DNA from 3 places in the Pectobacterium aroidearum genome. Region 2 is predicted to be linked to each of the others. Evidence: riboswitches for the same ligand, from Rfam matches in the RefSeq annotation. Region 2 holds a riboswitch; each other region holds the start of a gene.
What was found. A riboswitch is a leader RNA that binds a small molecule or an ion and turns the genes downstream of it on or off. The one in region 2 is predicted to bind thiamine pyrophosphate.
Positions count from the first base shown of each region.

Region 1 (3,276 bases), 1.8 Mb from region 2:
GAAACGGGAAAGTATGTGACCAAATTTGCTTAATACTTCGTCGCCTTTCGTATGTCCATATTTATCATTAATGACTTTGAAATTGTCGATGTCGATAATAAATAAATAGGGTGTTTTCGCTTCGAGTTTTTTTAATTCGTTAATAAAAAACCGACGATTAGGAAGCTGTGTGAGTTCATCGCTGAATGACTGTATTCTGGCTTCGACATACTTATTATTGATTTGCTGTATCAGGGTATAGACACCAAACCCGACGCCAAACATACCAATAATTCTCAGCATATCCTCAACATAATACCCAACCAGCTTGGGCTGATAGATAAACTCATCCATCAAGTCAAATGTGGCTGAGCATATCCAGACGTGTAGCCCGAGGCGAATGGATAAGGCTGAGGTATGGTTAAGTGAGATTTTACTGGTGCAGGACAAGATAAAAAAAAGAAAAACCAGTGCAATCGAGTCAGTATAAGAACCCGGATTATTATGCAGTTGCTCCTGAAAGTCGCGGTGTTTGAAGAATACGAGGTTGAATATAATGACCAACGCAGACAACAACAGGGCGAGCCTTACAGACGAGGAGGCTTTCTTATTTCTATCAATAAAGTCGTGGTCATACTCTTTAAAAGGCATTGCTGATCTCCTCTTGCATCACCTTTCAATCCTATCATGAAACCCATTGAATACATTGAGTCGCGTGGTGCCGGGCGGCATATCCCAGAGAATGACGTTGGCTGCGTTGATAGGCAAAAAGCAGACGCCCGATTGCTCAGGCGTCTTTACCGATTAAAAATCCGCTTTCAGTACAACGCGGTAGCGGGCTTTGCCGTCGCGTACGTGCTGGATAGCATCGTTGATTTTTGACATCGGGAACAGCTCCGTCTGTGGCTTCACGTTGGCGCGCGCGGCGAGTTTCATCAGAGAACGCAGCTCATGCGGTGAACCGGTAGACGAACCGGAAACGCTGCGGTCGCCCGCGATAAGCGTGAAGGCCGGGACGCTAAAGGGCTTCATTACTGCGCCGACGGTATGGAATTTCCCGTTATAGGCGAGCGCGTTGAAGTAAGGCTGCCATTCCAGATCGACACTCACGGTGTTGATGATGAGATCGAACTGGCCTGCCAGTGCGGTCAATGCCTGCGGATCGCGGCTGTTGACGACCTTATCGGCACCCATCGCCCGCACTTCCTGCTCTTTAGCCGGATTTGAGCTGAACGCCGTGACTTCACAGCCCATCGCGTGCAGAAGTTTAATCGCGATGTGTCCCAGGCCGCCGATACCGATCACGCCGACGCGGCTGGTTGCGGTGATATGGTGCATTAGCAGCGGTTTGAAAACGGTGATGCCGCCGCACAGCAACGGACCCGCAGATTCGATATCAATGGAATCAGGAAGCGGGATCGCCCACTGCCAGTTCGCACGGATCTTATTGGCAAAACCGCCTTTATTCAGAATCGTCGGCACGCTGCCTTGCTGACAGTTGGTTTGGCTACCGCTGATACAGGCATCGCAGTGCCCACAGCTGCGTGCCGTCCAGCCAATACCGACGCGCTGACCGACCTTCAATCCCTTGTTCTTCGCCGCATCACCCAGCGCGTGCACGCGACCAATCACTTCATGCCCGGCAACCAGCGGATAGCTCGACATGCCCCATTCGTTATCGATCATCGAAAGGTCTGAATGGCATACGCCGCAGTAATCAACCACGACTTCGACATCTTCCGCCTGCAGTTCACCTGCATCAAACTCATACAACTCCAGCTCAGCGCCTGCTTCCGGTGCGGCATAACTTTTTATCATCGTCATCACAATCTCCTCAGTATGGGTTTGATTAACCAGTCTAAAGGGTTATAGCGTTTTTCTCTATGTCACAACGTGCCTGTGGTTTTTCATTTTGTGTCAGGTGGGGAAGGGCGGGCAGCGCTTGATTTACGCTAGGCACTTACTTATGCTGCAAAGCGTAGTACATGACTCGGGGTGCCCTTCTTTGTGAAGGCTGAGAAATACCCGTACCACCTGATCTGGATAATGCCAGCGTAGGGAAGTCACGGTATGCCCACCGGTTGCCGCCTTCTTCCACGCCGGTTGGGAGACTTATGAACACGCGACCCGCCGACTTTTCTGCCGCTCAGGCAGCAACCTCACTCACTCAATTCCGTTCTGCTTCGCCGCTGGTGCACTGTTTGACCAACGATGTGGTGCAATCTTTTACTGCTAATGTGCTGCTGGCGCTGAATGCGTCGCCTGCGATGGTGGTCGATCCCGAAGAAGCTGCACAGTTCAGCGCGGTAGCGGATGCGCTGCTGATTAACGTCGGAACGCTGGAGCGCTCGCGTGCCGAGGCGATGCGGGCGGCAGTCAACAGCGCGCATCAAGCGGGGACGCCGTGGGTGCTCGATCCGGTTGCGGTCGGTGGTTTAACTTTTCGGAGTGAGTTTTGTCGAGAACTGCTGGCGTGGAAACCCGCGGCGATTCGCGGCAATGCCTCTGAAATCATGGCGTTGGCTGGTCTAGCCGCACAGGGGCGGGGCGTGGATAGCGCCGATGATTCGCTGGCGGCGCTCCCTGCTGCACGCGAGCTGGCGCGACAAGTGGGGACGATTGTTGCGGTGACCGGTGCGGTGGATTATGTCACGGACGGCGAGCGAGATATCGCGATAGCCGGTGGCGATAGCATGATGACACGCGTGGTTGGTACGGGTTGCGCGCTGTCGGCGGTCGTTGCGGGATTCTGTTCTCTGGAGGGGGACCGCATATCCCACGTGGCGGCAGCGTGCTATGTCATGGCGCTAGCTGGGCAGCAGGCCGCTTCGGTGTCGCAAGGTACGGGTAGCTTTATCCCCAACTTTCTCGATCGGCTTTATACCCTGCGCGCGGAGGATCTGGCATGAAACGTATCAATGCGTTGACGATTGCGGGCACCGATCCGAGCGGTGGCGCGGGGATTCAGGCGGATTTAAAAGCCTTTTCTGCACTGGGCGCTTACGGCACGTCGGTTATTACCGCGCTGGTGGCGCAAAATACGCGCGGCGTGCAGTCTGTCTACCGAATTGAGCCGGATTTTGTCGCAGCGCAGCTGGATTCCGTGTTGAGCGATGTCCGTATCGACAGCGCCAAGATTGGGATGCTGGCACAGACCGATATTGTCGAAACCGTTGCCGAACGCCTGCGTCACTACGCGGTGCCTTTCATTGTGCTGGACACCGTAATGCTGGCGAAAAGCGGCGATCCGCTACTCGCACCCGAGGCGGTGGAGTCAATCCGCCGTGAGCTGCTGCC
Region 1 covers NZ_CP166097.1:1,433,047-1,436,322, forward strand. The annotation lists gene AB8809_RS06455 (GGDEF domain-containing protein) at 1-630, opposite strand, end outside; gene AB8809_RS06460 (NAD(P)-dependent alcohol dehydrogenase) at 784-1,803, opposite strand; TPP riboswitch at 1,961-2,057, shown strand; gene thiM (hydroxyethylthiazole kinase) at 2,094-2,888, shown strand; gene thiD (bifunctional hydroxymethylpyrimidine kinase/phosphomethylpyrimidine kinase) at 2,885-3,276, shown strand, end outside.
Region 1: it holds a riboswitch for thiamine pyrophosphate, as region 2 does, so the genes downstream of both, thiM (hydroxyethylthiazole kinase) here and thiC (phosphomethylpyrimidine synthase ThiC) in region 2, are expected to answer to the same signal.

Region 2 (3,276 bases):
CTCGTGATAAGCGCGGCACAACACCACCGTATCTTCGATAAGTCGACGCGCCACGGTGCCCGGCGGCGGAAGCTGCGGGAGTTGGTCATAGCGGAACCAGCCCGCATCACGCAGCTCTTTCGGGTCGTGCTTGATTTCACCACCCGCATACTCAGCCATAAACGCCATCATCAACGAATGAGGGAAGGGCCAGGGCTGCGAACTCACGTAGCGCAGGTTTTTTATCTGAACCTGGCTCTCTTCCATCACCTCACGTACAACCGTTTGTTCCAGCGTTTCGCCCACTTCCACAAACCCGGCCAGCACGGTGTACATGTTTCCGCGATGTCGGTTGTGCTGCGCCAGCAAGATTTCCTCGCCACGACGAATCGCGACGATGATGCAGGGCGCGATCTGCGGATAATAACGCTCTTTGCAGTGGTGGCATAAGCACGCCAGTTCCGTTTTACTCCGCACCATTTCATGACCGCAGTAACCGCAAAAACGATGAGAGCGATAGAACTCAGCCAGCTGTACACCGCGTCCCGCCAGTTGGAATAGCCCCACGTCCTGATCGAGCAGTTGGCGAACCGATGCCATATCGGTATCACGCCCCTGACACACCAGCCAGACAGGCTGTTCTTGCCATTCGCCAATTTGGCGAGCCGTTTTCCCCTGTAGCGACCATTTCGTCGCGGTTCCGCACGGTAATTCTCCCTGGGGCAGCCAGATTTGTACCGCATCGCTAACCACCCACCAGCCGGTTTCATCACCTTTTAGCGTCTGTTCCATATCTTTTTATTGCTCCACTGCCACTTCACTGGCATTTTACATTCAGAGTGATTACATAAGTTTTATAACTGGGATTTCAGTTATTTCTTACCGTTCACGGAGTCAACAATGCTAAACCAGCTACAAAGTCTGACTGAATACGTTGGTGGCAATAATGCGTTAATCGACCAATGGCTACAAGCGCGTAAGCAGCTTCTGGTGGCTTACTATCATTTAGTTGGCATCAAGCCGAACAAGGAAGCGCTTTCTCTTCTGGATGAAGAAGCATTGGATAATTTTTGCCAGAATCTGGTGGATTACCTTTCTACTGGCCACTTTCATTTATACGAAAAGATGCTGCATGAAGCAGCGACACACAGCGAACAGCTCTTAGCGCTTTCCACCCAGCTCGATTTCGCCCTGCAAAGCAACACGCAGCAAATCATGACGTTTTACGATAACCATCTGGCGACGGCCATCGACCATGATAACTGCCTCGAATTTCAGCAGGCGCTTTCCAGCGTCGGTGAAGCTCTGGAAGAGCGTTTTACGTTAGAAGACAACATGATCCGTCTGGTTTACGACAACTAGCGGTCATTTAGCGTTATTTAAGAACATCGCTATACGCTGTACAGGCAAAACCAGCATGCTTTGACATCCGTGTTTTGTCGTCATACAGTGTAGGGGTTTTATTCGCCCGTTTAAGAAACGGGCAAATCTTGTCGGAGTGCCTAGCGTGCTCGTGTTTTGTTTGACGAAATCAATCGTTTTACGAAACCTATGAGCGCACAGGCTGAGACCGTTAATTCGGGATCCGCGGAACCTGATCGGGTTAATACCTGCGAAGGGAACAAGAGTAATGCACCTCATTGAGATTGAGCCCAAGGCTGCGTATTTGCACATATCTTCTGCGCTGAGACTCGATATCATTATTACTCCCTCCGGCTCCAGACAAGCAATCTTCCCTTTACGTCTTACAGGAACTTGCTATGTCTACAGAACCCTTGTCTATAAACACAGTGTCGTCAAAATCGGGTCGCCGCGAGCAGCGTGCCGCCGCCCAGCAGTTTATTGAAACCTTACAGGGAACGGCCTTTCCCAATTCCAAACGCATTTATCTTACGGGCTCGCGCGACGATATCGCCGTACCGATGCGGGAAATTCAGCTCAGCCCGACGCTACTCGGCGGCAGCAAAGACAACCCCCAGTACGAGCCCAATGAACCAATCCCGGTTTACGATACGTCAGGGCCTTATGGCGACCCCGCAGCCCAACCCGATGTCCGCATTGGCTTAGCGAAGCTGCGCGCCAGTTGGATTGCAGAACGCAGCGACACCGAGGCGCTCTCTGGCGTCAGCTCCGATTTCACCCAGCAACGTCTGGCAGATGCGGGGCTTGATCATCTGCGCTTTGAACACTTGCCACGGCCTCTGCGTGCCAAAGCAGGCAAACGTGTCACCCAGCTCCACTATGCGCGACAGGGAATCATTACCCCCGAAATGGAATTTATCGCCATTCGCGAAAATATGGGACGCGAGCGTATTCGCACCGACGTGCTGCGTCAGCAGCATCCAGGGCAAAGTTTTGGCGCCCTCCTGCCAGAGAACATCACACCGGAATTTGTCCGTCAGGAAGTGGCCGCCGGGCGCGCCATCATCCCTTCCAACATCAACCACCCAGAATCAGAGCCGATGATTATCGGACGCAATTTTCTGGTGAAGGTTAATGCCAACATCGGTAACTCCGCCGTGACATCCTCCATCGAAGAAGAGGTGGAAAAGCTGGTCTGGTCTACCCGTTGGGGCGCGGATACGGTGATGGATCTCTCAACCGGCCGCTATATTCATGAAACCCGCGAGTGGATTCTGCGTAACAGTCCCGTGCCAATCGGAACCGTACCGATATATCAGGCGCTGGAAAAAGTTAACGGCGTGGCGGAAAACCTGAACTGGGAAATGTTCCGCGACACGCTGCTGGAGCAAGCGGAACAGGGCGTGGACTATTTCACTATCCACGCCGGCGTGCTGCTGCGCTACGTGCCGATGACGGCCAAACGCCTGACCGGCATCGTTTCGCGCGGTGGCTCAATTATGGCGAAGTGGTGCCTGTCGCATCACAAAGAGAGCTTCCTGTACGAACACTTCCGTGAAATCTGTGAAATCTGCGCCGCTTATGACGTCGCGCTGTCACTGGGTGATGGTTTACGCCCCGGTTCTATTCAGGATGCTAACGACGAAGCCCAGTTTGCCGAGCTGCATACGCTGGGCGAGCTGACCAAAATCGCCTGGGAATACGACGTACAGGTGATGATCGAAGGCCCCGGCCACGTTCCAATGCAAATGATCCGCCGCAACATGACCGAAGAACTGGAGCACTGCCATGAAGCCCCGTTCTATACGCTCGGCCCGTTAACCACCGATATCGCACCGGGTTACGATCACTTCACCTCCGGTATTGGCGCCGCCATGATCGGCTGGTTCGGCTGCGCGATGCTCTGTTACGTCACGCCGAAGGAGCATCTTGGCT
Region 2 covers NZ_CP166097.1:4,924,963-4,928,238, forward strand. The annotation lists gene nudC (NAD(+) diphosphatase) at 1-771, opposite strand, end outside; gene rsd (sigma D regulator) at 880-1,341, shown strand; TPP riboswitch at 1,464-1,617, shown strand; gene thiC (phosphomethylpyrimidine synthase ThiC) at 1,740-3,276, shown strand, end outside.

Region 3 (3,276 bases), 1.1 Mb from region 2:
GTTTGCCAGAGCACGGGCTGTTGCAGCACGGTAACCAGCGAGCGGTTCACGCCATCAACCACCACGGCCAGCAAGGGAGGAACGACCAGCAGCAACAGCGCGCCAATCAGCAGGCCATCGGTGAGACGGCTTAAAGCGCTATCCTGCGGGTTGCGCCAAGTGAGCTGCTGTGTGCTGCCGACGGGCAGAATACGCCCCAGCCGCTGACTTAGCAGCACCAAACCGAGACAGCAAACCATCTGAATTAACGCCAGCAGCGCCGCGCGACCCGGATCGTAATCAAAGCTTAGTGCCTGATAGATAGCCAGTTCAATCGTGGTCGCCTGCGGGCCGCCGCCCAGTGACAGAACCGTCGCAAAGCTGGCAAAGCAGAGCATAAAAATCAGTGCGCCGGTCGGTAAAATTTGTCGGCGCAGGGCAGGCCATTCCAGCAGGCGGAAATGTTGCCAGCTGTTCATGCCCAGATTTGCAGCCAGTTGGCGTTGCTCGGTAGCAATACCCTCCAGCGACTGCAACAGCAATCGGGTTGCCAGCGGCAGATTGAAGAACACATGCGCCAGCAGGATGCCCTGCAACCCATAGGGTGAAAACGTGTATTTCAGGCCAAACCCGCTCAGTACAGAGGCTAGCCAGCCCTGACGTCCATATACGCTGAGCAGGCCAAAAACGGCAACCAGCACGGGCAGCACCAGCGTCATCGCGCACAGGCGCAGTAGCCAACGGTGGCCGGGAAAACGCCGTCGATACAGCGCTCTGGCGAGAAAAATGGCCGGAACGGTAGAAAACAGCGCAGAGAGAAAGGCTTGCCAGAAGGTGAACCGAATAACATGCCAGAGATAGCTGTCATGCCATAGCGTGCGCCACTGGCTGTCGGGTGCCTGTAACCAGAGTGCACCGAAAGCCAGTGCGGCAACGGAAATTAACAGCGTTGTGGCCAGTAGCCCCGGCCACAGACGTCCGCCGATTAGTGGCTGACGGCGCGTTGCCATGCCTGAATCCACTGCGTCCTTTGGTCAGCGACTTCTTGTGCGCTGAACTGCATGGCTTTTTCCGGCACCGTGAGCGTGGCGAAGCCCGCAGGCAGGTCAGTTTTAACGGCTGGGTACATCCAGTTCGTAGTGGGGATTGCCTGCTGGAAGGTTGGGCTCAGGATGAACTGCATAAAACGTTTTGCCAGTTCGGGATTTTTGCTGGAAGCCAGCTGCCCGGCGATTTCAATTTGCAGATAGTGCCCTTCGCTGAAAGTCGCGGCTGCGTAGTTGTCTTTCTTCTCTTCAATGATGTGGTAGGCCGGTGACGTGGTATAGCTCAGCACCAGATCGGCTTCCCCTTTCAGGAACAGGCCATAGGCTTCGCTCCAGCCTTTGGTGACGGTAACGGTTTTCTTCGCCAGTTTCTGCCAGGCTTGCGGCGCCTCATCGCCGTACACTTTCTGCATCCACAGCAGCAGACCCAGACCCGGTGTGCTGGTACGTGGATCCTGATAGATCACTTTCCACGGCGCGTTGCTATCCACCAATTCATGCAGGCTTTTCGGCGGATTCTTCAGCGTGTCTTTGTTATACACAAAGGCGAAATAGCCATAATCGTAAGGGACGAAAGTCTTATTGCTCCAGCCGCCCGGCACCGTAACGGCGCTGGTGTCCAGATTGTGCGGAGCAAACAGGCCGGTTTGCTCCGCTGCCTGCAACAGGTTGTTGTCCAGCCCCAGAATGATGTCCGCTTTGCTGTTTTTACCTTCCATACGCAGCCGGTTCAGCAGTGAGGCACCATCTTCCAGCGCGACGAAATTCAGTTCGCACTCGCACTCTTTCTCAAAGGCGGTTTTGATGACAGGCCCTGGACCCCATTCGGAAGCGAATGAGTCATAGGTATAAACGGTTAGCGCAGGCTTGGCGAATGCCGAAGCAGAGAGCAGTAACAGGTAAGGCAGGCTGATTTTCAGCACGGTGGCTGAACGCTGTAGTAATTGATTTAACACTTTGCACTCCTGAGAATCATAGGGTGGCAAAGGACTTTGAGGCAGCAATGAGCAGCACTCTCAAATCCCTTCGCCGGTATTAACCGGATCAGGTTCGACGGGTATCTTCTCAGCGAAAAAATCTTCCGCACCCCGTTGAGAACGGCACATTGTAAAGGGTTAAGCCGAGCAGCGAAAGGCTCTCGGCGTTCCGGTGGCGCGAATCAGGCGGATTTAAAATCAAACGCTCCCCCAGAGACCGTTGTGTAGCCTCTGTTGTCCTGATCGTGGATATTCACCATTGCGCCGACTCTTGCTCGATTCGCGCAGTACACCAGTCGATAAAGGCGCGAATAGCTGGCGAGAGGTGGCGGCTTTGCGGGTAGAGGATGAAAATAGGTTCGAGCGGTGCCCCGATATCAGGAAACAGTCTGACAAGATGCCCATCAGCAAGCGGTTGGCGCACCATATAGCTGGCAATCCGTATTAGCCCCAAACCCGCTACGCCAGCGGCGACGTAGGCATCCGTGTCATTTACGCTGATCTGTCCTGCGAGCGGCATCGCTACGGTGTGCGCTTCATCATGAAACCCCCAGCGAGTTGAGCGGCCTGTTCGGCTGTGGATATACCCCACGGCGGTGTGCGCTTTGAGCGAATCCAATGTTGCGGGATGTCCATGCTGTTCAAGATAGCGTGGGGAGGCGCAGATATACCAATGGAACGCGCCGAGGCGTCGTGCGACCAGTCGAGATAGCGGCGGTTCTCCGGTTCTGATGACACAATCGATACCATGCTGGACAATATCCACAGTGGCATCACCCAGATGGAAGTCCAGCGTTATCCCAGGATAACGTTCACAAAAGTCGGGCAGTGCCGGAATGAGGAAGTTTTTGACCAGAGAGGGCGGCGCCCCGATTCTGATGGTTCCATTCAGCTCCCCTTTTTGCTGTGCCGTTACGCTTTCAGCCGCGTGCACATCATGCAATATCGCTTTGCAACTGTCGTAATAGCGCAGTCCAACATCCGTAATGCTGAGTGCTCGCGTCGTTCGGTTGAGTAACCGGGCACCCAGATGTGATTCGAGTTCCTTAATGCTACGGGTGACGGTGGATGGCAGAACATGCAGGGTTTCCGCCGCTTTTTTGAAACTACCCGCATCGACCACACGAATGAATATTTCCATGGCCTGAAACCGATCCATACGATGATGTCTCCATTTTGCGATGAAACGTTGCTGACCGTGTATACGGCGTATCTTCTGTGTCAGCGACCAAAACGCTTTATAGTTTGATTTTTTCAAATTATGAAGTGGTGTG
Region 3 covers NZ_CP166097.1:740,044-743,319, forward strand. The annotation lists gene thiP (thiamine/thiamine pyrophosphate ABC transporter permease ThiP) at 1-989, opposite strand, end outside; gene thiB (thiamine ABC transporter substrate binding subunit) at 965-1,948, opposite strand; TPP riboswitch at 2,029-2,126, opposite strand; gene AB8809_RS03360 (LysR family transcriptional regulator) at 2,256-3,161, opposite strand.
Region 3: it holds a riboswitch for thiamine pyrophosphate, as region 2 does, so the genes downstream of both, thiB (thiamine ABC transporter substrate binding subunit) here and thiC (phosphomethylpyrimidine synthase ThiC) in region 2, are expected to answer to the same signal.